One region of the Hominiventricola aquisgranensis genome, then DNA from elsewhere that is predicted to be linked to it. Evidence: predicted binding sites of a transcription regulator. Region 1 holds the regulator's gene; the other holds the start of a gene.
What was found. The regulator HrcA, encoded in region 1, represses chaperone genes, less so after heat shock. The targets are predictions, from matches to a motif close to TGTTAGCACTCNNNNNNNNNGAGTGCTAACA.
Positions count from the first base shown of each region.

Region 2: WMO62_RS08485 (Hsp20/alpha crystallin family protein) is a predicted target of HrcA. The motif match lies at 8,250-8,280, and genes of this name have one in related genera.

Region 1 is NZ_JBBMFC010000003.1:42,549-57,601, forward strand. Features, by position in the region: gene WMO62_RS02155 (purple acid phosphatase family protein) at 1-448, opposite strand, end outside; gene WMO62_RS02160 (CotH kinase family protein) at 723-2,342, shown strand; gene WMO62_RS02165 (polyphosphate polymerase domain-containing protein) at 2,375-3,091, shown strand; gene WMO62_RS02170 (DUF4956 domain-containing protein) at 3,113-3,787, shown strand; gene WMO62_RS02175 (glycosyltransferase family 2 protein) at 3,789-5,576, shown strand; gene WMO62_RS02180 (glycosyltransferase family 2 protein) at 5,591-6,565, shown strand; gene WMO62_RS02185 (undecaprenyl-phosphate glucose phosphotransferase) at 6,586-7,995, shown strand; gene WMO62_RS02190 (LCP family protein) at 8,017-9,150, shown strand; gene WMO62_RS02195 (glycosyltransferase family 2 protein) at 9,231-10,151, shown strand; gene WMO62_RS02200 (tetratricopeptide repeat protein) at 10,148-10,999, shown strand; gene hrcA (heat-inducible transcriptional repressor HrcA) at 11,197-12,219, shown strand; gene grpE (nucleotide exchange factor GrpE) at 12,253-12,861, shown strand; gene dnaK (molecular chaperone DnaK) at 12,966-14,837, shown strand; gene dnaJ (molecular chaperone DnaJ) at 15,034-15,053, shown strand, end outside.
Region 2 is NZ_JBBMFC010000013.1:14,091-29,143, forward strand. Features, by position in the region: gene fabG (3-oxoacyl-[acyl-carrier-protein] reductase) at 1-490, shown strand, start outside; gene fabF (beta-ketoacyl-ACP synthase II) at 487-1,722, shown strand; gene fabZ (3-hydroxyacyl-ACP dehydratase FabZ) at 1,775-2,200, shown strand; gene WMO62_RS08460 (TrkH family potassium uptake protein) at 2,352-3,689, shown strand; gene WMO62_RS08465 (potassium channel family protein) at 3,709-4,356, shown strand; gene WMO62_RS08470 (ATP-binding protein) at 4,414-6,372, shown strand; gene WMO62_RS08475 (response regulator) at 6,365-7,066, shown strand; gene WMO62_RS08480 (Hsp20/alpha crystallin family protein) at 7,162-7,623, opposite strand; gene WMO62_RS08485 (Hsp20/alpha crystallin family protein) at 7,741-8,166, opposite strand; gene WMO62_RS08490 (ABC transporter ATP-binding protein) at 8,587-10,089, shown strand; gene WMO62_RS08495 (ABC transporter permease) at 10,104-10,889, shown strand; gene WMO62_RS08500 (ABC transporter permease) at 10,886-11,689, shown strand; gene WMO62_RS08505 (ABC transporter substrate-binding protein) at 11,679-13,250, shown strand; gene WMO62_RS08510 (phosphohydrolase) at 13,301-13,831, opposite strand; gene WMO62_RS08515 (MATE family efflux transporter) at 13,931-15,053, opposite strand, start outside.

The DNA of each region.
Region 1 (15,053 bases):
GAGAGAGGTTGTCCCCTTCTCCTACTCGATACAGATAATCCGTTCCGGGAGTCAGATCCGTGACTTTGGCGCGGTTGATATAGTAGCCATCCACTTCCTCAGAGGCAGAAGAGGAAGCATCAAAGACGGATGCATTTGCAAAGTCCGTATCGTCAGCAGAGGTCCAGAAGACCTGGCCGGCTGTCTCGGAAGGGGAGAACCAGGTCAGATTGGCTTCTGAGACCAGAGATCCCGCTGTGACTGACAGATAGCGGATGGAACTGCTGGTGATCAGGGTACTTTTATAGTCTGGAGCAGTGGCCCAGGTTTCATAGCCTTCCAGTGGGTTTCCGTTTTCATCCACAGAAATATCAGTAACCACCGGTGTTTCAACCAGTTCATCATTTCCACAGGCGGTAACGATGAACATCAGCATCAGAATACCGGCTGCCAGAATTCTTTTTTTCATAGATTTGAAAGCTCCTTATATTTTTGATTCTTATTTATATACGATAGTATTCCTACATTAACACCAACGCTGTAAAAAGTAAAGGTTCTTCCCGCGGCAAAAAATAAACATTTCCGGGAAGATTGTATCTTGGCAAATATTTGTATTTATGGCTATAATAAAGAGAAACTGCCTTGCTTGTTGCGTATCCTTCCTAAAACTGCTATAATAGATAAAATCAGTGTCGGAATTTTCTGACGAAATCTATTAAGTGGATACAGACAGGAGAGACAGAGTGACAAAAAAACTGGTACTGTTGTTCAGTGTAGTATTGTTCATTGGCTCCCTCTTTTTTTTCGCATATCCGGAAAAGAAGGAGGAACAGCCGGCAGAGACATTGACTGCAGGTGCCCTGGCGGGACAGGTGAAAGAAGCATCCAGACTGTATAAGCGGCTGGCGAAGACACTGGAAGCGGACCAGGTGAAGCTGTGCTTTGAAGGAGAAGAACTGGCCTGCGACCGGGAACAGATGATATTTTATCTTCCGGTAGACATGGATCTGGAAGAATGGGAAGCAGGTACATTTTCTAATGTGGATGACGGTATCGAGATCCTTCCTATGAAAGACTATACACTGCTTGACAAGCAGGAGACTGTAGCACAGGGACTGCAGATTCCATTTCTGGCATGGAACCGGGAGGGTGGAACCTGCAGGAAAGTGTATGTGGTATTTACAGGCCTTCCTGTAGTGAAGATGGATACGACAGCGGATCTTGATATCGATACAGTATTTGCAGGGGCAGTGTCTTTTTATGAAGCCTGTGGACAGGAAGACTGGGTATTGACGTCCGTCTTTGAAGCCCATGAGAGAGGACAGACTACCCGGGCTTATCCGAAGAAAGGATATCGGGTCAATCTGGTGGATGTGACTTCCACAGGCATCAGTCGTAAAAACAAGCAGTCAGTGCTTGGCATGCGAAAGTCGGATTCCTGGATCTTTTATGCAATCTACAGTGACGGCACGAAAGTCCGGGATAAATTTAATACAGAACTCTGGGCCGGGATCGGCGCAGAGGACACACCCTATGATGCTTATTTTGGCACAAAGATGAAATATGTGGAGCTGGTGGTCAATGGAGAGTACAGGGGGCTCTATGGCATTTTTGAACCGGTGGACAAGACGCAGCTGGCGATCACGGATGAGGAATATCTATATAAGCGAACCTACGGACGGGCACTTTCCCAGGAGTTGTTTGATTCCGCCGGACTAGATGATTATCTGACAGTTCTCGGTATGGAGATCAAAGGAAAAAAGGGAAATGGAACATCGCTGGACTGGAAGCAATTGCGGCAGTTTATAGCCATAACAGAAGAGGAAGATGAAAAGTTTGCACAGGATGCACAGCAGCTGCTGGATCTTGATAATGTGGCAGACATCTGGATCTATCTGCAGTTCCTTTATGGAGAGGATAATATTTATAAAAATATGTTCTTTGCTTTTAAAAAGGACACCGATGGGTATCAGGGATACAAGCTGTATCTGGTGCCGTGGGATACGGATCTGACCTGGGGAAATGTCTACGTGGACAGTAAGGAAGAGCTGTATGTGAAATGGGCGCCGGAAAATGCAGATCGATATCTGGAGTGGCCGCTTTTGGATCGTCTGATTGAACTTGATGTGGGTGGAATCCGGGAAAGGATCAAAGATCGTTGGACAGAATTAAGAAGTGGAATTCTGTCAGAAGAATCCATGAATGACATTTTTATAGAATGTACCCATCAGGTACAGGATTCTGGTGCATTTACGAGGGATGCGGCAAGATGGCCGGACAGCCGTCACGATGCCGATTATGATGGAATGAAGCAGTTTATGAAGGAAAGAACTGAGTTTCTGGATAAAATGATACAACAATGAAACAATAAAAGAAGAGAATTGGAGTTGACAAGATGGAGTCAAAAGTATTTGATCCCTCCCTTATGGAAAACCGGTTCCGGCATGAATTTAAATATTTAAGTACGCTGGGACAACTAAAGACCATACAGGTGCGTCTGACAGGCCTGATCCCTTTGGATCCCCATGTGGGACCGGATGGTATCTACAATATCCGAAGCCTGTATTTTGATGACTATGAGGATCGCTATCTGAAGGAAAATGAAGCCGGTGTGGATCCGAGAGAAAAGTTTCGTATCCGGATCTACAATCACAGCGACAGTCGGATCTCGCTGGAACTGAAGCGAAAGGTTCGGGAGAAGACACAGAAGTTGTCCTGCCCGATCACAAAAGAGCAGTGTGAGATGCTGATGCGCGGGGAGATTCCTGACATTGGTAAGGATGCGCCGCCGGTACTCCAGAAGCTCTGTCTTCTGATGAGGACAAGACTTCTGCGACCGAAAGTCATCGTTGAATATGACAGAGTGCCTTATATTTACCCTCAGGGTAATGTGCGGATCACGCTGGATGAGAATATCCGATCATCGTCAAGGGTCGAGCTGTTTCTGGAAGATCAGATTCCGACCAGACCGATCCTGCCGGCGGGACAGCATATTCTGGAAGTAAAGTATGATGAATATCTGCCGGATTTCATCTACAGAGCCGTGCAGCTTCAGGGACTTCACAGAACCGCATTCTCAAAATATTATTTATGCAGACGTTATCATTTGTAAAGAAAAAGGAGATTACATAAGATGGGATTTAAAGACGTATTTAAGAAATCATTTTTAGAAGGATTTACCAGCATGGACATTACTACTGGTAAGATTGCTGCAACCTTGATCGTAACCGCACTTCTTGCATTATACATTTTTGCAATCTATCGTCTGGTTACAAGAAAAGTGTTCTATTCCAAGAATTTTAACATTTCTCTGGCAGTCATGTCGCTGATCACAGCAGCAATCATTCTGGCAATGCAGTCTAATCTGGTGATTTCCCTTGGTATGGTAGGTGCCCTGTCCATCGTTCGTTTCCGTACAGCAATCAAGGATCCTATGGATCTGGCGTTTCTGTTCTGGTCTATCAGTATTGGAATCATCTGTGGTGCAGGTCTGTATGAGATCGCATTGGTTACTTCTGTAGGAGTTACCGTATTCATTCTGGTGCTGGATATGCTTCCGGTAGGAAAAGCACCGATGATGCTTGTAGTAAACAGCTCTGAGATGAATGGCGAAAAAGCGGTTCTGGATGTGGTAGGAAAATATGCCCGTTATTACAAAGTAAAATCCAGAAATCTGTCCAAAGGACGTCTGGATCTGGTGATTGAGCTTAAAGTAAAAGAAGAAAGTGCCCTTGTATCTGAAGTGGCAGCACTGGATGGTATGATCAGTGCATCTATGATCTCCCACGATGGGGAAGTGACATTCTGATATGGGAAATGATCGACTGGCAGCACACGCAGGCCTGGCTCAGCGTGGTTATCAATATGTAAAAGCATATGGAATGGGTAAGCTGTACCGAAAAGCCAGAGAGCATTTTGGAAGAAATGCACTGGAGCGGGGATATCAGGAATGGATGATCCTCAATCGTCCCTCTGAAAGCGAGAAGGAACTGCAGAGAGAACATCATTTTGTCCAGGAACCACTGATCAGTATTGTAGTGCCAATTTATCGTACACCGGAAGTATTTCTCCGGGAAATGATCGAATCGGTACTGAACCAGACTTATGGAAAGCTGGAACTTTGTCTGGCAGATGGAAGTGGCGAGGATGATACGGCAGGGACGGTGATCTGCGAGTATGTGGAGAAGGATCCGAGAGTCCGTTATCAGAAGCTTGGCAGCAATCTTGGGATTGCAGGCAATACCAATGCAGCAGTGAACATGGCAGAAGGGGAGTATGTGGCACTTCTTGATCATGATGATTTGCTGGAAGAGCACGCATTGTTTGAAATTGTCAAATGGCTTCAGAACCATCCGGAGACTGATATGGTCTACACCGATGAGGATAAGGTAACCTTTGATTCAAAGACATATTTTAAACCTCATTTCAAACCGGATTTCAACAGGGAGCTGTTAAGAAGCAATAATTATATCTGTCATTTGCTGACAGTGAAGAAAGATCTTCTGATGGAGGCCGGATTATATAAGGAAGAGTTCGATGGTGCACAGGATTATGATCTGATCCTGCGTTGCAGTGAAAAGGCGAAACAAATCGGACACATTCCGCAGGTACTCTATCACTGGAGAAGTCATACAGCATCGACCGCAGCTAATCCTGGAAGCAAATCATATGCTTATGAAGCTGGTCGAAAAGCTGTGGAAGCGCATCTGAAACGAATGGGCGAGGATGCAGTTGTAGAACCCATGGACAATCCGGGATTTTACAGGGTGAATTATCGGGTACAGGGTAATGCAAAAGTCAGCATTGTGCTGATGAATGTAACATCCTTGAAGGACCTTCGCCGGATCATACGGGCGGTCAGCCGTCATCGCTCTTATGGAAACTTTGAGATTCTGGTACTCTGGAATGGTCCGGAGAAAAATAAAGGAATTCTGAATTTTATAAAAGAACATAGACAAATACCCATAAAAGTAGTATATTGTACTAGTGCGCGTAATAATTTTGTAACATTTTCCAGACTGGCTGAGAAGATGGACAGCGATTATCTGTTGTTTCTGGACGGACAGATAGAGAAGGTTTCCAGAGGCTTTTTGGAAACATTTCTGGGAAATGCACAGCGGCCTTATGTGGGAGCTGTGGGTGGCCGGGTCTATGATAACAGCGGCAGACTGGTGGCCGGGGCTAAGATCCTGGATCTGAAGGGCCTTGCAGGAGACGCTTTTGAAGGATTAAGGTTCGGATACACAGGATATTTTCATAAAGCGGTTTTGCAGCAGAATTTCCATGCAGTATCTGGAAAAGCAATGATGGTCAGAAGAACATCCTTTCTTCAGGCTGGAGGATTTTCAGAGGAAGTAGAAGACCGATATAAGGATGTGGATCTGTGTCTGAAACTGGAACAGCTTGGATTAAACAATGTCTATGATCCAGGTGTGATTCTGCTCTGCCAGGGCAGAACCCTACAGAAGAAAAAAGCGCAGAGGACAGCAACGGTTTTCCGTAAAAAGTGGAAAGCGCTGCTGGAACAACCGGATGGATATTATAACACGAATCTGTCGCTTGAAAGCAGCGATTATCGAATCCGGGAATATCCTTAGGGAGAAGTTTACGCATGTCAGACGTAACGATTGTGATTCCGAATTATAACGGGATCGCATTTCTGAAAAACTGTCTGGACTCTGTACTTGCACAGACAGGGGTTCAGATGGATGTGATCATTATAGATAATGGTTCCGTGGATGGAAGTCAGGAGTTTATCTCTTCCAACTATCCACAATGTGAACTGGTCTGCCTGGATCAGAACTACGGGTTCTGTCGGGCAGTCAACGAAGGTATCAACAGGGCAAAAAGCCCGTATGTCATATTGTTGAACAATGATACAGAAGTCCGGCCTTTGTTCGCTGCCAGTCTGGTAGCATCTATGAAGGAGGACAAGAGCCGATTTTCCTGCAGTGCACGCATGTTGATGTACACGAAGAGAGATTTTCTGGATGATGCAGGTGATTTTTACTGTGCATTTGGCTGGGGAATTGCCAGAGGAAAAGGGCGTCCCAAACAAGAATATGAGACCGCTGATCAGATTTTCTCCGCCTGCGGAGGAGCGGCCATCTATCAGACTGAGATGGTACGTTTGATCGGTGGTTTTGATGAAGCCCATTTTGCCTATCTGGAAGATATGGATCTGTGCTGGAGAGCAAGGATCCATGGATGGAAGAGCTGGTACGAACCGGATGCAGAGGTGTTTCATGTAGGAAGTGCCACCAGCGGTTCCAGATATAATCGGTTTAAGGTGCTTCATTCAGCAGGAAATAACCTGTATATGATCTACAAGAATATGCCGCTGGCACAGATGCTTTTGAATCTGCCGTTTTTGCTGGTGGGATTTCTGATAAAATATCTGTTTTTTGTGAAAAAGGGACTTGGAAAAGATTACCGGGAGGGGCTTGCAAGAGGTTTTGAGCTGTGCAGGAAGCACAAGGACCGGAAAGTTCGTTTTTTATGGAAGAATTTGCCCGCTTATGTGGCAATTCAAGTTGAACTTTGGAAAAATATACTTCTTTTTCTGCCGGGCAGAAGGGAAAATTGAGGGGAAAAGGATGAGGACTCTTGATTAAAGACAATCAACGGTATTTCAACCGTCTTCATGTTGTGATTGATGCAGTGGTGATCTGTATCGCATATGTATTGGCCTGGATCTACAAGTTTCTGATCCTGAAGGATCAAAGGGGACTGACACTGGCACAGTATTGTGTGGCACTTATTGGTATTATACCGCTGTACCTGATGCTGTATCTGGCATGCAATCTCTACACATCCAAAAGAGTGCAGGGAAGAAGGCTGGAAGGCGGCAACATTGTAAAAGCCAATACCATCGGCATTTTGATCGTCATGGCAGCATTTTTCCCGCTGCGAGATGTAATCGAGCCGATTAAATATTATTCCCGCTGGATGCTGGCATATTTTTATGTGATCAACATTGTGCTGGAGATTATTGCGAGAAATCTGATCCGCTGGTGTCTGAGAAAGATCCGGCGCAAAGGATTCAACCTTCGTCATCTGATCTTTGTAGGATACAGTGGAGCTGCAGAAGCATTTATTGATCGGATTCTTGCAAATCCTCAATGGGGGTATAAAATCAGTGGAATCCTGGATGATAATAAAGAGCCGGGATATACCTATAAAGGCATTGCAGTGCTTGGATCCACGGATGAGCTGGAAAAAATCCTGGAAAATAATCGTCTGGATGAGATTGCACTGACGCTGGCACTTCGGGAATATTATAAATTGAAACGGATCGTAGCGATCTGCGAGAAATCCGGTGTGCATACAAAGTTTGTACCGGACTATAATGATATTATACCGACAAGACCTTATACAGAAGACCTCTTAGGTCTGCCGGTAGTCAATATTCGTCATGTACCGCTGACCAACAGCTTTAATATGATCTGCAAGCGGGCTATGGATATTGTTGGGGCAATCGTTGCCATTATTATTTTTTCACCGGTTATGCTGGTTACGGCTGTTTTGGTAAAGACAACATCCAAAGGGCCGTTGATATACAAACAGGAGCGAGTTGGACTCCATAACCAGACTTTTCAGATGTATAAGTTCCGCTCTATGGAAGTACAGTCTGCAAAGAGCGAAAAGCGTGCATGGACTGTCAGAGATGATCCCCGCGTGACAAAGGTGGGAAGGGTCATCCGCAAGACAAGCATTGATGAGCTTCCGCAGCTGTTCAATATTCTCAAAGGTGATATGAGCCTTGTGGGACCAAGACCGGAGCGCCCATTCTTCGTGGAAAAATTCCGGGAAGAGATTCCTCGCTACATGGTAAAACATCAGGTTCGGCCGGGCCTGACTGGATGGGCGCAGGTAAATGGGTACCGAGGAGATACATCAATTAAAAAACGTATTGAATACGACCTGTATTACATTGAAAACTGGACCATGGGGCTGGATATCAAGATCCTGTTCCTGACCTTCTTTAAGGGCTTTGTAAATAAGAATGCTTATTAACAGGCGTAGAAAGGATGACTTATGGCAAAAGAAACGATGAAAAAACCGACCTCCAGAAAAAGTGCTGCACATTACAGTTCTGCTTCCGGAACACCTTCTACTAGAAGAAAAGGCGGTAAAAAGAGAAGTACAAAGAAGAAAAAGAAAAGAGGAATGATTATTGCAGTTGAGGTTCTTCTGATTCTTGTGGTGTTGATTGGATTCTATGTTGTAAGCAAATTGGATCAGCTTCAGCATCCGGATATGGGTGAGGGAGATACCTCTGTGAATGAGAGTATTGAAGAAGACACTGTAGCAACCATGTCAGGTTATACGACGGTCGCACTGTTTGGTCTGGATACCCGTGAGTCCGGTCAGCTTGGTAAAGGAAACCGAAGTGATACGATTATTATTGCCAGTATCAATAATGATACTGGAGAAGTTCGTCTGGCATCTGTATTCCGTGATACTTATCTGGATATGACCACTGGAAAGTTCAATAAAGCAAACTCTGCATATTCTACAGGTGGTCCGGAGCAGGCAATCAAGATGCTGAATAAGAATCTGGATCTGACCATTGAAAAATACATCAGTGTGGACTTTGCAGCAATGACAGATGCAGTTGACCTGCTGGGTGGCATAGATATTGATGTTGATGAGACAGAGATCGATCATCTGAATAACTATATGGTAGAGACTTCTAAGGTAACGGGTGTAGCGTCTAAACCGCTGACACATACAGGGCTTCAGACTCTGGACGGTGTACAGGCGACTTCCTACTGCCGTATTCGTTACACAGCAGGAGATGATTTCAAGCGTACCGAGCGTCAGAGAGAAGTGATCCAGGAGCTTGTCCGTAAGGCAAAGACCATGGAGATCAGTAAGATCAACGATATCATCAATGCTGTGTTCCCGAAGATTGCGACCAACTATTCCAACAAAGAGCTTCTGGAGATGGCTCCGCAGATGATCGGATATGATATTGCAGATACAGCTGGATTCCCGTTTGACAGAGAGACAGGTACGATCAGTGGAAGAGGTTCCTGCGTTATTCCTGTGAATCTGGCAGAGAATGTACGTCAGCTTCATGAGTTCCTCTATGAGAATTATGATTATACACCTTCCAGCGAGGTGCAGAAGATCTCTGAGCAGATCACTGCAGATACTGGATATTAAGGATTGGACAGAATACAAAGCGAGGGAGTGTTATCTTACCTCGCTTTCTCTGTATAAAACTATTTTTAAGTGGAGTAAGTATGGAAGTAGATGTACTGATTCCGGTATATCGACCGGATGGGAAGCTTACAGAGCTCCTGAAACGATTAAAAATGCAGAATTATCCGATCCATCGGGTCATTCTTATGAATACGGAAGAGAAACATTTTCCAACAGAACTGACTGGTATCTGGGATCGGGTCGAAGTATATCATCTGGCAAAAGAAGAATTTGATCATGGCGGGACCAGAGACCGGGGAGTCCGCATGTCGACAGCAGATCTGGTGCTCTGCATGACACAGGATGCCATGCCGGCGGACGAGACATTAATAGAAGAGCTGGTGAAGCCTTTTGATGATTCGGAAGTCTGGGCAGCCTATGCAAGACAGCTTCCGAACGAGGATTGCAGAGAGGTGGAAAAATACACCAGAAGCTTTAACTATCCGGAGCAGAGCATGGTGAAGACAAAAGAAGATCTGGACAGACTTGGGATCAAGACATTTTTCTGCTCTAATGTGTGCGCAGCCTGGCGAAGGGAAAAATATCTGGAGCTTGGTGGCTTTGTGAAACACACGATCTTTAATGAGGATATGATCCTGGCTGGGACAATGATCAAACAAGGTGGAAAGATTGCGTATTGCGCGAAAGCAAAGGTGATTCATTCCCATAACTACTCTGCATTTCAACAATTTCACCGGAATTTTGATCTGGCAGTGTCTCAGACTATGTATCCGGAGGTGTTTGGAGGCATCCGTTCGGAGTCCGAAGGAATCAAACTGGTGAAAAAAAGTCTTTCATATTGTATAAAGATAGGGAAACCGTGGCTGATGATCCAGGTGGTGACCCAGAGTGCAGGAAAGCTGTTGGGATATAAAATGGGACAGCGATACAGAAGTCTGCCTATGTGGCTGATCTTAAGATGCACGATGAGTCCATCATTCTGGCGAGGGGGAAAAGCATGAACAAAGCAGTAAAATGTCTGGTTGTTGTGGGCTGTGCAGTGATGCTGTGCGGATGTGGCAACAGCGAAAACAGAATAGAACAGCAGCAATCCCTTCGCACACAGGGAATTGCGCAGGTGCAGAGTGGAGATTATGACAGTGCAGTTCAGTCTTTTGATCAGGCGCTGAAGCTTTCTGATATGCAGGTGGGTAGTCTGGAACTGGATATTGCGGCTTATAAAGCAGCAGCAGAGTACCATCAGGGAAATCTGGATCAGGCGATTGATACCTGCAGTGCGATTCTGGATGTGAAGAAATCTGCAGAGATTTATCTGACCCGTGGACTGCTCTATCGGGATGCTGAGAATCAGGAGGCAGCTAATGCAGATTTTACTGAGGCATTGAATCGGACTTCTAAAAAGGATCTGATCATGAAGGGACGCCTCTATTATTATATGAAGGATTACACCAATGCGAAGAGCTGCCTGGAGGAGGCGGTGAAAAATGGTGATCAGGAAGGCGTGTACTGGCAGGCAGAGCTTTACTGGGACAGCGGTAATCAGGATTATGCGGTGAGTCTGTATCAGAACTATTTAAGTGGCGAGTCTCCATCGCATCAGGATGCGTATGAACGTGTGGCATCCTATCAGATCTCTCAGGAAAATTACGATGATGCGCTGGCAACTCTGGAGCAGGGAATTGCCATGGGAGATCAGGGCAGTCTTCGTAGTCTTCTGTCCAGTGAGATAGCTGTCTATGAGCGAAAATCTGATTTTCCTACGGCAAAAGCAAAGATGGAAAGCTATCTGGAAAGTTATCCCGATGATGCAGATGCGGCCAGAGAGTATGAGTTTTTGAAAAGCAGATAAAATATTTTATATGGAATGGAACCGTCGGCTCAGAGATGAACCGGCGGTTTTTATGTACTTGAAATTGTTCACAAAAACTCCACAAAAAAATTTTAAATATGCTTGACAAAAGATATGGGTAGTGATATCTTAAGTTACAGGAAATGTTAGCACTCCAATTAAACGAGTGCTAACAAGCAGAGAAAGGAGTTGAGACCATGGAACTGGATGAGAGAAAGAAAAAAATCTTACATGCGATCATTCAGAACTACATGGAGACTGGAGAACCGGTAGGATCAAGAACCATATCGAAGTATTCGGATCTGAAGCTTTCCTCTGCTACTATCCGCAATGAGATGTCGGATCTGGAGGAGATGGGTTATATCATTCAACCCCATACTTCCGCAGGAAGGATTCCTTCTGATAAAGGATACCGGCTGTATGTGGATAACCTGATGCAGGAAAAGAATCAGGAAGTTGCAGATCTCAAGGAACTGATGTTCCAGCGGACAGACCGGCTGGAAAAGGTGCTGAAGCAGGTGGTCAAAGTACTGGCAAACAATACCAATTATGCGACCATGATCTCCACACCACAATATCATCAGAATAAACTGAAATTTATTCAGTTGTCCAAAGTAGATGATCATCAGATTCTGGCAGTGATCGTTGCAGAGGGAAATGTGATCAGAAACAAACTGATCCCCATCTGTGAAGAACTCAATGATGAGACGATCCTGAAGCTGAATATCCTGCTGAATACTATGTTGAATGGAAAAACTATCGAGGAGATCAATCTTCAGATGATTTCCAGTATGAAAGAGCAGGCGGGCATCCATAGTAATATCATCGGAGATGTGGTGGATGCAGTGGCCGAGGCAATCCATTCTGATGAAGGAATGGAGATCTACACCGGAGGAGCCACCAATATTTTCCGTTATCCGGAATTGAGCGAGAACGGAAAAGCAAGTGAGATCATTCAGACTCTGGAAGAAAAACAGAATCTGGTGGATCTGGTCAATGAGACACTCAGCAATGAGGAAAAAGGCATTCAGGTGTATATAGGAAGTGAATCACCAGTACAGAGCATGAAGAACTGCAGTGTGGTAACTGCCACATATGAACTGGGGAATGGACTTCAGGGAACGGTAGGTATCATCGGTCCCAAACGAATGGATTATGAGAACGTTATGGGAACGCTGAAGACTCTTATGGATCAGCTGGACGATGTTTTTCATAAATAGAAAGGCGGAACAACTGTGGAAGAAAGCAAGACAATGGAACAGGAACCGGTAACTCAGGAGGAAGAAATCGTGGTAGAGGATACCAAGGCAGAAGATGTTTCTGAGACGGCAGATCAGGAAGAAGCACAGGCAGAACCTGAGACAGCAGAAGAGGATGCCGGAACTGATAAAAAAGGTTTCTTCGGTAAGAAGAAGGAGAAAAAAGATAAAAAGGATGAGCAGATTGCAGAGCTGACTGACAAACTGAAGCGTCAGCTGGCAGAGTTCGAGAACTTCCGGAACCGTACTGACAAAGAGAAATCTCAGATGTATGCAGTCGGTGCAAAGGATGTGATCGAAAAGATCCTTCCGGTGATCGATAATTTCGAGAGAGGTTTGAAGAGTATTCCGGAAGATCAGAAAGGCGGTCCGGTGGCAAGCGGCATGGAGATGATCTACAAGCAGCTGATCACCGTACTTTCAGATCTGGGTGTAACCCCCATCGAAGCGGTGGGCCAGGAATTTGATCCGAATCTTCATAATGCAGTGATGCATGCAGAAGATGAGGGGCTGGGCGAGAACATTGTCGCAGAAGAATTCCAGAAAGGTTATAAATATAAAGATACCGTGCTTCGGCACAGTATGGTAAAAGTTGCAAACTAACGTGTAAGCAATGAACAGTGTGTGACGAAATGAAACGAAGTGGAAATGAGCTGACGCACTGTGTACTACAATATGGATTAGAACAATTTCAGGAGGAAAAAGAAATGAGCAAGATTATTGGTATTGACTTAGGAACAACGAACTCTTGTGTAGCAGTTATGGAAGGTGGAAAACCCACCGTTGTTGCAAATACAGAAGGAGCAAGAACCACACCGTCTATCGTGGCATTCACAAAGACCGGTGAGCGTCTGGTTGGTGAGCCGGCAAAACGTCAGGCAGTTACCAACGCTGAGAAGACCATTTCCTCTATTAAGAGACATATGGGAACTGATTACAAAGTAAACATTGACGGAAAGAACTATTCTCCGCAGGAGATCTCCGCAATGATCCTTCAGAAACTGAAAGCAGATGCTGAGAACTATCTGGGCGAGAAAGTAACTGAAGCAGTTATCACTGTACCGGCATACTTCAACGATGCACAGAGACAGGCAACCAAGGATGCTGGTAAGATCGCAGGTCTGGATGTAAAACGTATCATCAACGAGCCGACTGCAGCAGCACTTGCATATGGTCTTGATAATGAGAAAGAACAGAAGATCATGGTATATGACCTTGGTGGTGGTACCTTTGATGTATCTATCATCGAGATCGGTGATGGTGTTATCGAAGTTCTGGCAACCGCTGGTGACAACCATCTGGGCGGCGATGACTTCGACCAGAAAGTAACTGACTGGATGATCTCCGAGTTCAAGAAACAGAACGGTGTAGATCTTGGAAATGACAAGATGGCACTGCAGAGACTGAAAGAGGCAGCTGAGAAAGCTAAGAAAGAGCTTTCCGCTTCCACTACAACCAATATCAACCTTCCGTTCATCAGCATGAATGCAGATGGTCCGCTTCATTTTGATATGAACTTGACCAGAGCAAAATTCGATGAACTGACACATGATCTGGTAGAGCGTACTGCTAACCCGGTACAGGCAGCTCTCCGCGACGCAGGTATCAGCCCGTCTGAGCTTGGCAAAGTTCTGCTGGTAGGTGGTTCTACACGTATCCCGGCAGTACAGGATAAAGTAAAACAGCTGACCGGACATGAGCCGAGCAAAACTCTGAACCCGGATGAGTGTGTAGCAATCGGTGCTTCCATTCAGGGTGGTAAGCTGGCAGGAGATGCTGGTGCAGGTGATATCCTTCTTCTGGATGTTACTCCGCTGTCTCTGTCCATCGAGACCATGGGAGGTATTGCAACCCGTCTGATCGAGAGAAATACAACCATCCCGACCAAGAAGAGCCAGATCTTCTCTACTGCAGCAGATAACCAGACCGCTGTTGATATCAACGTTGTACAGGGTGAGAGACAGTTTGCAAGAGATAATAAATCCCTTGGACAGTTCCGTCTGGATGGAATCCCGCCAGCAAGACGTGGAGTTCCGCAGATCGAAGTTACCTTTGATATTGATGCCAATGGTATCGTAAATGTATCCGCTAAGGATCTTGGAACCGGAAAAGAGCAGCACATCACTATCACTGCTGGATCCAATATGTCTGATTCTGATATCGAGAAAGCAGTCAAAGAAGCTGCAGAGTTCGAGGCACAGGATAAGAAACGGAAAGAAGCAATTGATGCAAGAAATGATGCAGATGCTATGGTATTCCAGACTGAGAAGGCTATGGAAGAGGCTGGAGATAAGATTGACGCTTCCGAAAAAGCAGCTGTACAGGAGAAGATTGATGCTCTGAAAGCAGTTGTTGACAGAACTGCTAACCAGGCAGATATCTCTGATGCAGACATTGATGCACTGAAATCTGGCAAGGAAGATCTGATGAACGCAGCACAGAAACTGTTCCAGAAGATGTATGAGCAGACTCAGGGCCAGGCAGGCGCACAGGGTGCAGGTCCGGATATGAGCGGAGCAGGAGCAGGAAGCACCGGAGCTGCTGATGATGTAGTTGACGGAGATTACCGCGAGGTATAAAATAAGTCGGCAGAAGCAAATGCAAATGCTGATCAATGGCAGGTCATCTGCCATAAAATGAGAAATAAGAAATATGCTGTGAAAGCAGCCGCGTGACAAATACCCGCGGGCAGAATGCAGCACCGCACAAGGTGTTGTCCTGCTCGTGGGTGTTCGTGTGCAAAAAAAGCTTTTGCAGATTCGAAAGGGTAAGATTATGGCAGAGACGAAGAGAGA
Region 2 (15,053 bases), on a different contig from region 1:
TCTGGTAAATAACGCCGGAATCACCAGAGACAATCTGATCATGAAGATGTCGGAGGAAGATTTTGATGCAGTCATCAACGCAAACCTGAAAGGCTGCTTTAATACAATCAAGGCAGTGAGCCGTCAGATGCTCAGACAGCGTTCCGGCCGGATCATCAATATTACTTCTGTATCCGGTATCCTTGGAAATGCAGGACAGGCCAATTATTCTGCATCCAAAGCAGGAATCATCGGTCTTACCAGAACTATGGCCCGAGAGCTTGCCAGCCGTGGAATCACGGTCAATGGAATTGCCCCGGGTTTTGTAGATACCGATATGACAAAGGTACTGCCGGAGCAGGTGCGTGAGGCAGCGACTGCACAGATCCCGCTGGGTCGTTTCGGCCAGCCGGAGGATATTGCAAACATGGCAGTTTATCTGGCATCAGAAAAAGCGTCCTATATTACAGGACAGATCATTAGCGTAGACGGAGGCATGGCAATCGGATGAGAAGAGTAGTAGTTACCGGTATGGGTGCGATCACCCCCTTAGGATTGAATGTAAAAGAGTATTTTGATAATATTAAAGCTGGAAATCATGGATTTGGAATCATTTCCAAGTTTGATGCTGCAGAATACAAAGCACACGTGGCTGCAGAAGTAAAAGGATTTGTAGCAAAGGAGTTTATGGATTTCAAGGCAGCCAAGAGAATGGAAACATTTTCTCAGTATGCCGTAGCCGCAGCAAAAGAGGCTATGGAGCAGAGCGGTCTTGATATGAGCAAAGAAGATCCTTATCGTGTGGGCTGTTCTATCGGTTCAGGTATCGGAAGTCTTCAGGTAGTGGAAAAAGAGTACACCAAACTGGTGGAAAAAGGACCTAATCGTGTGAATCCGCTGATGGTTCCTATGATGATCTCTAATATGGCAGCAGGAAATGTGTCCATCGCTTATGGTCTGAAAGGTAAGAGTCTCAATGTGGTGACTGCATGTGCGACCGGAACCCATTCGATCGGAGAAGCTTACAGAAGCATTCAGGTGGGAGATGCTGATGTGATGCTGGCAGGCGGAACCGAGAGTTGTATCTGTCCGATCGGTGTAGCTGGTTTTGCAGCATTGACAGCTCTGTCCGGAAGTGAAGACCCGGAGCGTTGTTCCATTCCGTTCGATAAAGACCGTGACGGATTTGTCATGGGTGAAGGTGCAGGCGTGGTTGTTCTGGAAACACTTGAGCATGCTCAGGCGAGAGGCGCCAAGATCCTGGCCGAAGTGGTTGGTTATGGTGCTACCAGCGATGCTTATCACATCACTTCCCCGGCGGAAGATGGTATGGGTGCGGCCAATGCCATGAAGTGGGCAGTTCAGGAATCAGGTGCAGCTATGGAAGACATTATGTACATCAATGCACACGGAACCAGTACCCATCACAATGATCTGTTCGAGACACGTGCTATCAAACTGGCATTTGGTGAGCATGCAAAGGATATGAAGATCAACTCCACCAAGTCTATGATCGGTCATCTGCTTGGAGCAGCAGGAGCAGTGGAATTTATTACCTGTGTGAAAGAGATGGAGGAGAGCTTCGTCCATGTGACCAGAGGTCTGGAAAACCCGGATGAAGAACTGGATCTGGATTATGTACAGGGTCATGGTGTAGAGATGGAGCTTGAGTATGCGCTGTCCAACTCTCTTGGCTTCGGCGGACACAATGCAAGTATTCTGATCAAGAAGTACGCAGAGTAGATGGCAGGTAGTGACGGACAGAATGCGCTCTGGAAAGGAAGTATAGATACATATGGTAATGGATATTAAAGAAATCATGGAGACGATCCCTCATCGTCAGCCGTTTCTGCTGATCGACCGGATCGAGGAACTGGAGCCGGGAAAACGTGCTGTAGGTAAAAAATGTGTCTCCTACAATGAGCCATTTTTTAATGGACATTTTCCGCAGGAACCGGTAATGCCGGGTGTTCTGATCCTGGAAGCACTGGCACAGACCGGTGCAGTGGCCATCTTAAGCCAGCCGGAAAACAAAGGAAAGACCGTCTACTTTGGCGGCATCGATAAAGCAAAATTCAAACGGAAAGTAGTTCCGGGCGATGTACTGACTCTGGAACTTGAGATCATCAAGCAGAAAGGCCCCATCGGTATGGGAACTGCGAAAGCAACCGTAGATGGAAAAGTGGCTGTGACTGCTGAGATGACATTTGCAGTGGGATAAGAGATAGGGATATAAGAATGCTGAAGGAGTGAGCTCCTTCGGCATTTTTTCTTTATACAATCTTAATACGACAGGAAAGATACTAACACAATCTTTGAACTGTAATCGTTATAATGAGGAGATATTACAGATACAGGAGATAACACTCATTATGACAGAAGGTATATATAGAAAAAAACACCTGACATCATCTCAGGTGATTATTCTGGGATTTGCAGGAGTGATTCTGCTGGGGGCGTTTCTGCTGATGCTTCCGGTCGCATCTGCAGAAGGAGTGGCAACATCCTTTCATGAGGCATTGTTTACATCAACATCAGCAGTATGTGTTACAGGACTCGCTGTACAGGATACGGGCAGTTATTGGTCATTTTTCGGACAGACAGTCATTCTTGCGCTGATTCAGATTGGTGGTCTTGGAGTTGTGACAGTTGCAGCTGCCGTTGTCATTTTATCGGGAAGAAAAATCTCCCTTATGCAGCGAAGCACTATGCAGGATGCGATTTCAGCTCCCAAAGTGGGAGGGATTGTCAGGCTCACCAGATTCATTTTACTGGGAACATTGTTGGCTGAGGCGACAGGTGCGCTGCTTTTACTACCGGATTTTTGTAAAACATTTGGTTTCAAAGGAATCTGGATGGCTATATTTCATTCAATATCTGCATTTTGCAATGCAGGATTTGATATATTGGGAACCAAGGATCACACATTTGTATCTCTGACAGGGTATATGGGAGACCCATTGATCAATATAGTAATTATGCTGTTGATCATAGTGGGAGGAATCGGTTTCATGACCTGGGATGATATTTATATAAACAAATGGAAGCTGAAGCGTTATCGGATGCAAAGTAAAGTCATTCTTACTACGACTGTCTGGCTGATCATTCTTCCTGCAATCTTCTTTTTCTTTCAGGATTTCAGCGGATTACCGATGGAAAAACGACTTCTGATGTCTGTCTTTCAGTCAGTTACTCCGAGAACAGCCGGATTTAATACGGCAGATCTGGCTGCTATGACAGAGCCTTCGAAAGCAATTATGATATTACTGATGCTGATCGGAGGGTCTCCGGGATCAACAGCAGGAGGCATGAAGACGACAACATTTGCAGTATTAGTATTTAACGCATTTGCTACATTCCGCAATAAGGAAGATGCTGGAGTCTATGGCCGCAGAATTGAGTGCCAGACAATAAAAAATGCGTCAACGGTAGCTATGATGTATATTTTGCTATTCCTCTGTGGGGGAATTGCCATCAGTATCTGTGAAAACCAGCCTCTTTTAAATTGCCTCTTTGAAGCGGCATCTGCGGTTGGCACAGTTGGACTGACACTTGGGATCACACCGGATCTGCATATAATATCCCAAAGTATATTAATCCTGCTCATGTACCTTGGCAGGGTAGGAGGTCTTACATTAATTTATGCAATGTTTTCGGACAAAAACAGAAAAAATGCGAAATTGCCGACAGAAAAGATAACAGTGGGCTAGAAAGATGAGGAATGAGATTATGAAAAATATTTTGTTGATTGGACTTGGACGTTTTGGGAGACATATGGCAGAACAACTGAACCAGATGGGACATGAAATCATGGCAGTGGATCTGAATGAAGAACGGGTAGAAAAGGTCTTGCCATTTGTCACAAATGCGCAGATTGGTGACTGCACAGATGCAGATTATCTGAGATCATTGGGAATCAGAAATTATGATATCTGTTTTGTAGCAATTGGTGGAAGCTTCCAGAATTCACTTGAAACGACCTCTTTATTAAAAGAACTTGGTGCGAAGCTGGTGATCGCAAGAGCAGAACGCGATGTTCAGGAAAAATTCCTTCTGAGAAATGGAGCCGACAGTGTGATCTATCCAGAAAAGCAGGTGGCAAAATGGGCATCTATCCGATATGCTGACGATTATATCCTGGATTATATGGAGGTAGACGCATCACATGCCATCTTTGAAGTGGAAGTCCCGGAGCAATGGGTGGGAAAAACGATTGGCGAGCTTGATATCAGGAAGAAGTATAACATTAATATATTTGCTATGAAAAGCAATGGGAAAATAAGCATCAATATATCCGCAGACACGATGTTCACGGAGCATATCACGTTGTTGGTTCTTGGTGAATATAAAGCGATCCGTAAGTATTTTCATATTTGAAGAGACTTTTATAACATGTTATAATTTGTTCAATATCCGGAAAAGGCGGAAGAGAACATGAATGTAAATACAGAGAATGAACATATTCTGGTATGTTTGTCATCCTCTCCATCAAATAAGAATATTATCTTTACCGCTTCCAAAATGGCAAATGCATTGCAGGCACAATTTACTGCTTTATATGTGCAGACGGGAGCAAGGACCCGGTCAGAAGATAAAGAAAGGCTGGATGAGAATATTCGTTTTGCAGAGGAACTAGGAGCAGAGATTGTAATGACACATGGAGAAAATGTTCCATTGCAGATATCAGAGTATGCACAGCTGTCCAATGTTACTGAAATTGTGATTGGGCAGAGCAGTATGAAGAGGAATAATTTTTTCAGCAGAAAAACATTGACAGAAAAGCTGATCGATATTGTCCCTGATATCGATATTCATATTATACCTGATACGGTGAATGCAGAAAATTACAGAAAAGGACATTTGCCCCTGCATGTGGAGAAGCCATCGGTAAAAGAGTGTTTTCTGACGGTTCTTATCTTTGTCATCTGTACATTCATAGGACTTGTGTTTCAGAAATTTCATTTTTCAGAAGCCAATGTTGTGACCATTTATATTCTTGGGGTATTGCTTACCTCAATTTTGACAGATGGATATCTATGCAGTGTTGCAGGTTCTGTCATAAGTGTCTTTCTTTTTTGCTTTTTTCTCACCGAGCCAAGGATGTCATTTCAGACCTATGCAGTGGGATATCCGGTGACATTTGTGATCATGCTCATATCGTCTGTGCTGACAGGGACACTGGCTGCAAAACTGAAAACGCATGCCAGGCTATCAGCACAGCTGGCATTTCGCACGCAGATTCTGTTTGACACGGATCGTCTGCTGCAAAAGGCGAGAAGCCAGAAGGAGATACTTGAGATCACATGTACACAGCTGGCACGTCTGTTTGACCGCAGCATTGTAGCATATGCTGCAGTAAATGGGAGACTGGCAGAAGGACATCTGTTTTCTGAAAAAGAAAAAGCGGAAGACCAGTCCTATCTGACATTGGATGAGCAGCAGATTGCCAGATGGGTATATACGAACAAAAAGCGGGCAGGAGCAACAACGCATTATTATAAAAATTCGAAATGCTTGTATCTGGCGATTCGTATTGGAGACCAAGTATATGGAGTCGTTGGTGTTCCTGCTCAGAAAGATGTATTGGATTCGTTTGAATACAGTATTTTGCTGTCTGTGCTTAACGAATGCGCTCTTGCCATGGATAATGCCAGAAACGCAGAAGAAAAAGAAAAAAATGCAGTGATCGCAAAAAATGAACAGCTTAGAGCTGATCTGCTGCGTGCTATATCACATGATCTGCGAACACCGTTGTGCTCAATATCAGGGAATGCGGATATGCTGCTCAGTAATGGAAAATATCTGGATGAAGGAACAAGACGGCAGATCTATACGGATATTTATGATGACGCAGAGTGGCTCACAGGTGTAGTTGAGAATCTGTTGTCTATTACAAGATTGAATGACGGGAGATTAAAGTTTAAGTTTACGGATCAGCTTATGGATGAAGTGATTGCGGAAGCTTTGCGTCATATCAGCCGAAAGCATGATGATTACAAGATCATCACAGAATGTGAAGATCTTCTTCTTACGAGAATGGATGTAAGACTTATTATTCAGGTTCTTGTTAATCTGGTGGACAATGCAATAAAATATACCCCTTCTGGTTCGACAATTACAATAAGAGCTCTGAAGAAAAATGAAAAAGCGTGGATCAGTGTGGAAGATAATGGACCTGGAATTTCAGATGAGATAAAACCGCATATCTTCGAAATGTTTTTTACAGGAGGGAACAATATTGCGGATAGTCAACGAAGTCTTGGATTGGGACTTGCATTGTGTCAGTCCATTGTGGAAGCACACGGGGGAAAAATGGAATTAGAAGACAACGATCCGCATGGCTGTATCTTCTCGTTTGCATTACCATTAAGTGAGGTGATATTGAATGAATAAAGCTCTTATTCTTGTGGCAGAAGATGACCGCCCGATCAGAAATCTGATCGTAACTACGTTGAAAACTCATGATTATAAATATTTAACCGCAGAAAACGGCGCATCAGCGATTATGGAAGCATCTTCTCACAATCCGGATATTGTGTTGCTTGACCTTGGACTTCCAGATATGGAGGGGGTTGAAGTAATAAAAAAGATTCGGACATGGTCGAATCTTCCTATTATTGTAGTCAGTGCCAGAAGTGAAGATACAGACAAAATAGAGGCATTGGATGCCGGGGCGGATGATTATATTACCAAGCCATTTTCTGTAGAAGAGTTGCTTGCGCGGATACGTGTAGCACAACGCAGGTTGTCTGTCAACCAGGGGATCGATGGAAAGGAAAGCGCAGTTTTTACCAATGGAGAATTGAAAATTGACTATACAGCAGGCTGTGTTTTCTTAAGAGGAGAAGAACTTCATCTGACCCCTATTGAGTATAAACTTTTGTGCCTTTTATCACGTAATATGGGAAAAGTGTTGACTCACACTTACATTACGCAACAAGTGTGGGGAAGAAGCTCAGAAAATGATGTTGCATCTCTTCGTGTGTTCATGGCAACACTCAGGAAGAAGCTGGAAGCGGATAAAAAGGAAGTTCAATATATACAGACGCATATTGGTATCGGTTATCGAATGCTGAAAATAGAATAAATATATGAAAAATACCGGAGGGGCAAGCCCTCCGGTATTTTGTATGGAATGATGCTATAGGGAAAAGTAATGTAAATTACTTTGGGATATTCTCATTAACCTTCAATGGTAATGTATTTCTTCTGTTCTACAGCCGGTTTTGCTTCTTTCTTCGGCACGAACAGTTTCAGGATACCATGCTTGAACTCGCCCTTGATATCCTCTTCGGTAATATCATCGCCAACATAGAAGCTTCTCTGGCAGGAACCGGTGTAACGCTCACGACGGATGTATTTACCAGTCTCTTTGTCCTTGTCATCTTCATCAAGACCTTTAGCTGCACTGACGGTCAGATAACCATTGTTCAGTTCAACCTTAACTTCGTCTTTCTTGAATCCCGGCAGATCCATCTCCAGATCATAGCCATCTTTTTTCTCTTTGATATCAGTCTTCATCAGATTTGCTGCATGATGTCCATACAGTTTCTTCTCAGCCTGACGCTCTGCTCTGTCATCATAGAACGGAAAATCAAAAAAGTTATCAAATAAGTTATCATTAAAAATACTCGGCATCAACATAAGTCATTCCTCCTTGTGGAATTAAAATTATTTACTATAATTTATTTAGGGTAGCGGTGCCTTTCGACACCGCTACGGGTCAGCTGTTCTGGTGTGCCATCAGGCACAGATTACATGTCAGCCTTCAATGCTGACATATTTCTTTTCTTCAACGGCAGGTTTCGCAGTCTCTTTCGGAATGGTAAGCTTCAGAGTACCATCTTCGAATTTGGCTTTAATGTCATCCTGTTTTACACTGTCGCCTACGTAGAAGGTTCTGGTGCAGGAGCCACTGTAACGTTCCTTGCGGATGTACTTGCCATCTTTGTCTTTCTCATCCTTGTTGGAATTGGACACTGCATTGATGGTAAGGTAACCATCTTTCAACTCAGCCTGAATGTCTTCTTTCTTCACTCCCGGCAGGTTCATGGTCATCTCATAACCATCCTTGGTATCCTTCACATCTGTGGTCATCAGACCAGAGGTGTTATAATCCAAACTCTTAAACGGATCCTCAAAGAAATCATTAAAATAAGTATTTGTAAAAATGCTAGGCATCAACATAAGTCATATCTCCTTTCGGGTTCGGGATCTAAGTTCTTTCTTGTATCCCTCTTCCTTTGTTCTGTCTGTACTATAACACCTATTATTAGCAATGTCAAGAGGTGAGTGCTAATTTTTTGTGAACTTTCTGTGAAATCTTAAAAAGTCAGAAAACATGAAAACTGAAAATTGAAAATGTAAAACAGGAATTTTTGACGAAAACAGAAATGTTTAAGCAACCTGAACTTCACGTAAAATCCTTGCAAAATCAGTAATATTTTATTGACATTTTTATCATTTTCCGCTAGGATTTGTGGTAGTGATACTGGCATAGGAACGAAAAGGCAGAGACGTCAAGAAACGAAAAGTCATCTTGATATCTCTGCTTTTATTGTGTGCAAATATCACTGTAAATAACAAATGAAAGGATTTGGGTGCCACATGATGTCAGTTGAAAACATTATTGAACTGAAAGGGATCAAGAAGCGCTTTGAGGATAATTTTGAAGCGGTAAAGGACTTTAATCTCCAGGTGAAAAAGGGAGAGTTTGTGACATTTCTGGGTCCTTCCGGATGCGGAAAGACCACAACATTGCGAATGATCGCCGGATTTGATATTCCGACAGAGGGACAGATACTTTTGAATGGAAAAGAGATCAGTCAGCTGCCGCCTAATAAGCGGCCGATCAATACGGTATTTCAGCGATACGCGTTATTTCCACATCTGAATATATTTGACAATATTGCGTTTGGACTGAAGCTGAAAACAAAGACCGTTACTTATCAGAATGCATCGGGGGAGACTCTGACCCGTCAGGAGAAGCTGACCAGGGAAGAGATCCGTGAGAAGGTAAGTCATGCACTCCAGATCGTTGACCTGGAAGGCTTTGAGAAGAGGAGCATTGCAACTCTGTCCGGCGGTCAGCAGCAGCGTATTGCCATTGCCCGTGCCATTGTTAATGAGCCGGAGATCCTTCTGCTTGACGAGCCGCTGGGAGCTTTGGATCTGAAGATGAGAAAAGAGATGCAGCTGGAATTGAAGGCTATGCATAAGGAACTGGGAATCACCTTTATCTATGTAACACATGATCAGGAAGAGGCTCTGACCATGTCAGACAAGGTGGTCGTTATGTCTGACGGAAAGATCCAGCAGATCGGTACACCGGAAGAGATCTACAACGAGCCCAATACTGTATTCGTGGCAGACTTTATCGGCGAGAGCAATATTTACACCGGCCATATGAGCGGTATCAGAAAAGTTAATTTCTGTGGTGCCGAGTTTGAGTGTCTGGATGATCTGCCGACAGGGGCTAAGGTTGATGTGATCGTCCGGCCGGAGGACGTGATCATGACGGAACCGGAAAAAGGAACAATCACCGGCGTGGTGCAGTCTGTGATCTTTAAGGGAATGCATTATGAGATCATTGTAGAATCCGGAGATAATGAAGTGGTGATCCAGGGAACCAGAGGAGCTAAAGTTGGAGAAACCATCGGGATGTGTCTGGAGCCGGATGGTATCCATGTAATCCTGGCAGATACAAACCAGAATATTTATGAAGGCGAACTGACCAAGAATTACATGGTGGAATTTGCAGGCGGCGAGTACGACTGTGATGTAACCAGACTGTATCCGGGATCTACCATCAATGCAGAAGGTGTTCTGGTGGATGCATCCGGAGATGAGATCCAGACAGCTGGCGTGAAGGTAAAAGTGAAAGTTCCGGTTGAGTCTATCACAATGAGTGATGATACAGAGAATGGAGAGGGCATCTGCGGAAATATTATTTCTCTTATTTATAAAGGTGACCATTATCATTACATTGTCAGAACGAAGGATGAGTTTGATTTCCATCTTCATGATGAATATCTGTGGAATGAAAATGACTATGTCAGACTGCTGATTCCGAAGGACAGCATTGAACTTTCTCTGGCAGATGAAAACTGAAAGGAGTGTGACTGATGCGTTTTTCAAGAAAACAGCTTGGTATCCCCTATGCAGTGTTCCTGATATGTTTTGTCATCGCACCGCTTCTGGTGGTACTTTATTATGCATTTACCAATGGGCAGGGACAGTTTACGGTTCAGAATTTTGTAAACTTTTTCACCAGTGAAAATACCATTGGTACACTGGTATACAGCCTTGTGACGGCGATGACTGTGACTGCCTGCTGTACACTGGTAGCCTATCCGGTAGCTTACATTCTGGCACGCAGCGATATTAAGAAAAAGAATGTACTGTTGGTACTTTTTATCGCACCCATGTGGATCAATTTTACCCTTCGTGTGGTCGCATTAAAAGAAGTGCTGACCATGGTGGAAGGAAACCTGGCATATCATCCGTTTTTGAATACAGTGCTTGGTATGACCTATGATTTCCTGCCGTTTATGATCCTTCCGCTGTACACCACATTAGAGAAGCTGGATAAAAGCTATCTGGAGGCGGCTGCGGATCTGGGAGCCAGTCCGGTGATTACATTTATGAAGGTAACATTACCTCTTAGTATGCCGGGACTGATCAGTGGTGTCACCATGGTATTCCTGCCGTCCATGACCAACTATGTCATTCTGGATATGCTGTACAACAGCACCTATATTATGGGAAGTCTGATTGGAAGCTATTTCCATGCATACGACTGGAATAGCGGTTCTATGATCTCCATTGTGCTTCTGGCCATCATTTTCCTGGTGACGTGGGCGAGCAATGGATTCAGTGAAGAAGAGACGACACGGGGGGCATTCTTATGATGAAAAAAATAGTACGTTCCTCCTGGCTGGCACTGGTGCTGTTATTTATGTATCTGCCGGTTGTGATCCTGGCAGTATACAGCTTTACCGATACAGCAACCATCGGAACCAGTGGGCATTTTTCGCTGCAGAATTATAAAACATTGTTTACGACCGGCGAACTGCTGAGCATGATCGGCGGAACGTTTGCGCTGGCATTTGGCTCTGCGCTGATCGCAACGATCCTGGGAACCATCGGAGCCATCGGAGCATTTTACAGTAAAAAAGGCTCTCGCGGATTTATGGATTTTGCCAATCAGATCCCGGTTGTCAATGCGGAAGTAGTGACAGGATTCTCTATCTGTGTATTGCTGATCGTAGTACTGGGACTGAGCAAGGATTCCTTCTTTCCGTTGATCGTGGGTCATGTGGTACTGGAAGCGCCCTTTGTATATCTGTCTGTGCTTCCGAAGCTGAAGCAGATGGATAACAGCATCTATGAGGCGGCTCTGGATCTGGGCGCAAGCGCCGGTCTGGCTCTTCGCAAAGTAGTGATCCCGCAGCTGATCCCGGGAATCGTGTCCGGATTTATGTTGTCCGTGACCCTGTCACTGGATGATTATTTTATTACGACTTACACCAAGCCATCTACCTTCGATACGATCAGTACCTACGTGGTAAATGCCACCAAGGGTTCGCACACAGAGATCAAGACCGCACTGTGGGCATTGTCAACACTGATCTTTGTAGTGATCGTAGCGGGCGTGCTTGCATGGAATCTTCTGGCTGACAGAAAGGCAGGTGCGGAAAATGAGAGATAGACGTTATAAGAAGCTGACTGTCCGCGCGTTTGCAGTGGGGACGGGGCTTTCCGTAATCGTTGGAACGTTTGCAGCTCCGCTGACCACAATGGCAGCTGCAAAAGATATGGAAAAGCCTGTTGTTCTCCGGGTATGCAACTGGGAGGAATACATTGATGAAGGCGGCTGGGAGGATGATGAATTGATCGATCTCCCAAGCGAAGATATCTTCGGAGAGAATTCGCTGGTATCCGATTTTGAAGAGTGGTATTACGAGACTTATGGAGTTCCTGTGAAAGTAGAGTATTCTACTTTCGGAACCAATGAGGAGCTGTACAGCCAGTTAAATCTTGGAAATGAGTATGATCTGGTGTGTCCGTCGGACTACATGATCATGAAGCTTATGAAAGAAAATAAGCTGGAGCCCTTATCCGATGAGTTTTTTGATGACTCCAATGAAAATAATTACTATGTAAAGGGTGTGTCTCCTTATATTGACAGTGTGTTTCATGAAAATGAGATCGATGGAGAGCCGTGGTCTGATTATGCGGCAGGTTATATGTGGGGCATCACCGGTATGGTGTACAACCCGGAGGAGGTGACGGAAGAGGAGGCTTCTACCTGGAGCATTCTGGAAAATGAGAAATTCTACCGTCAGGTAACCATCAAGGATAATGTGCGTGATGCTTACTTCCCAACGCTGGCAATTCTCAATAAAGATCTGCTGAACAGTGAAACGTTTAGAAACAGCAGCGATTATCACGAACAACTGTCCGCGATCATGAATGACACACGTAAGGAGACCATTGATGAGTCAGAACAGAAGCTGAAAGAAATTCGTCAGAATGTGTATTCCTTTGAGACTGACAGTGGAAAAGCAGATATGATCACCGGGAAAGTAGTTGCCAACCTGCAGTGGTCAGGAGATGGTGTGTACACTATGGATCAGGCAGAGGACGACGATTTTTATCTGGATTGGGCCGTACCGGAGGAGTGTACCAACCTGTGGTTTGATGGCTGGGTGATGTTAAAGAGCGGCATCGGGGAAGACGCTGCCAAGAAACAGGCGGCGGAGGCATTTATCAACTTCCTGTCCCGCCCGGACAGTGCAGTCAGAAATATGTATTACATCGGCTATACCTCAGCTATTGCAGGCGGAGACAGTCCGCTGATCTTTGAATATGCGGACTGGACCTATGGTGCAGAGGATGATGAGGAAGATACCATTGAATATCCGCTGGGCTATTTCTTCTCCGGAGACAATGAGGATGAGGATTATGTAATCACAGCTCCTGCAGATCAGGCTCATCGCCAGTTATCTGCCCAGTATCCGTCCCAGGAAGAGATCGACCGAAGCGCAGTTATGCTGTATTTTGATGATGAGGGAAATGCCAATATCAATCAGATGTGGATCAATATCCGTTGCTTTAATATCAGCATGCTTTCCTCTATGCAGTGGCTGCTCATTGGAATTGTTGTGGCTGTTGTGGTGATTTTATTCTTACTGTGGAGATTTCAGGATGATCTGTTCCGAAAGAGTCATCTTTACTCGCATTTCTTGATGAGGATAAATAAACATTGAAACAAAAACCAGGGCAGTGATGTCCTGGTTTTTTGGGCGGTTAGGGGGGATCAATTCAGCAGTTCTTCAGCAATTCTGATAAATTCTTCTTCCACTTCCCCATGTGGACGTTCGCTGAAATCCGGCGTGGATCTGAGTGGAACAGGAATCCTTTCTGCTTCTCCGGAAAACATTTCTTTTAACTCGGAATCCAGGATCTCGTCATCGATCTGCTTCCATTTTTTATGTTCTTCCGGTGTCAGTTCAAGCTGAAAATGCTGCCAGATCACAGACATGATCTGATCTTCGATCTCCAGATAATTGGTAAGATACGGCTTTACCGGGCGAATAATATCTGCAATATAAGCCTCGCTGGCATCATGCAAGAGACATGCAAGAATGAGCTTTCGTTCCCAGCCGCGGGCCTTTGCTTCGTTGGCGCAGTTAATGGAATGAAGAGCAACGGTATAGAAGCAGTCAATGTGTCCGCCACCCCGGCACAGAAGGCTTAATGCGTGGGCAATATCTACCAGATCCACATCTTCAGGCTTCATCTGAAGAGGATCAAATTTCTTCCCGGTATATGTATTCATAATGCTCATAGAAAATCAGCTCCTTTTGAAAAAAGATGATGCCGCAGGGCGATTGCTCTCGGCACCATTCATTATAACAGTATGCGATTCTGATGGCAATCATGCGGATCACCGCAGATAGTTTCGAATGCCCGGTTTCCAGAAGTACACAAAGTGCATGACACCGGTTACCAGCAGGGTACAGAACTCTGCCACTGGAATGGCGATCCACGCGCCTGTGATCCCTAAGAACTTCGGCAGGATCAGAAGCGACAGAACGATAAATCCTAAGGTCCTGCAAAAAGAGATCACGGCGGAGATGGTTCCGTTGGACAGGGCTGTAAAGAATCCGGAAGATGTAATGCTGATGCCGCTGAACAGGAAATTGATGGCGAACAGGCGGAAGCCTGCAGCAGCCAGTTCATAAGTTGCCGGATCATCAGTAAAGATCGTAACAATGGTCGGAGACAGAACAATGGCGATCACCGCCATGAATACCGAAGAGACAGCAACAAATAAGAAAGAGGTATGGTAAATGTTGTGAAGCTTCTGTTTGTCTCCGGCACCATACTGGAATCCGACGATCGGACTGATCCCGATGGTAAATCCAAGATAAAATGCATTGAACAGAAACTGTCCATAGAGTAAAATAGTGATGGCAGCAACACCATGTTCACCTACCAGCTGCATCATGATGATGTTGAACAGATAAGTAATGATCGCATTGGCCAGCTGAGAGACCATTTCCGACGAACCATTGTAGCAGGCAGATAATATTTCTTTCATATGAAAAGTAAACTTGCAAAAATGCAGATCGTCTTTGGAACACAGAAAGAAAAAAAGTCCGAAAAGTGCCGGGATACACTGACCGATTCCGGTGGCAAGGGCAGCACCTGCGATCCCCATCTGACAGGGAACGATCAGTACATAATCAAAAACTACGTTGAAAATGCCGGCACCGACCATAAGCCAAAGCCCAAGGCCGGGTTTTCCAGCAGTCACAAAGTAGGACTGAAATAATCCCTGCAGCATGGCAGCCGGTGCAAAGAGCATGGACACACCAAGATAGACCCGGCAGTCTGCCAGCAGAATTTCATTGGAACCAAGAAAACGGGAGATCAGTGTAAGGTTTGGCAGGGACAGCAGCATCAGAAGAAAGCTGAAGCCAAGACACAGGACAGTGAACTGGGTCAGAGCTTTCCTGGCATCTTCGTCTCTGCATTCGCCTAAATATTTGCTGATGATCGCATTG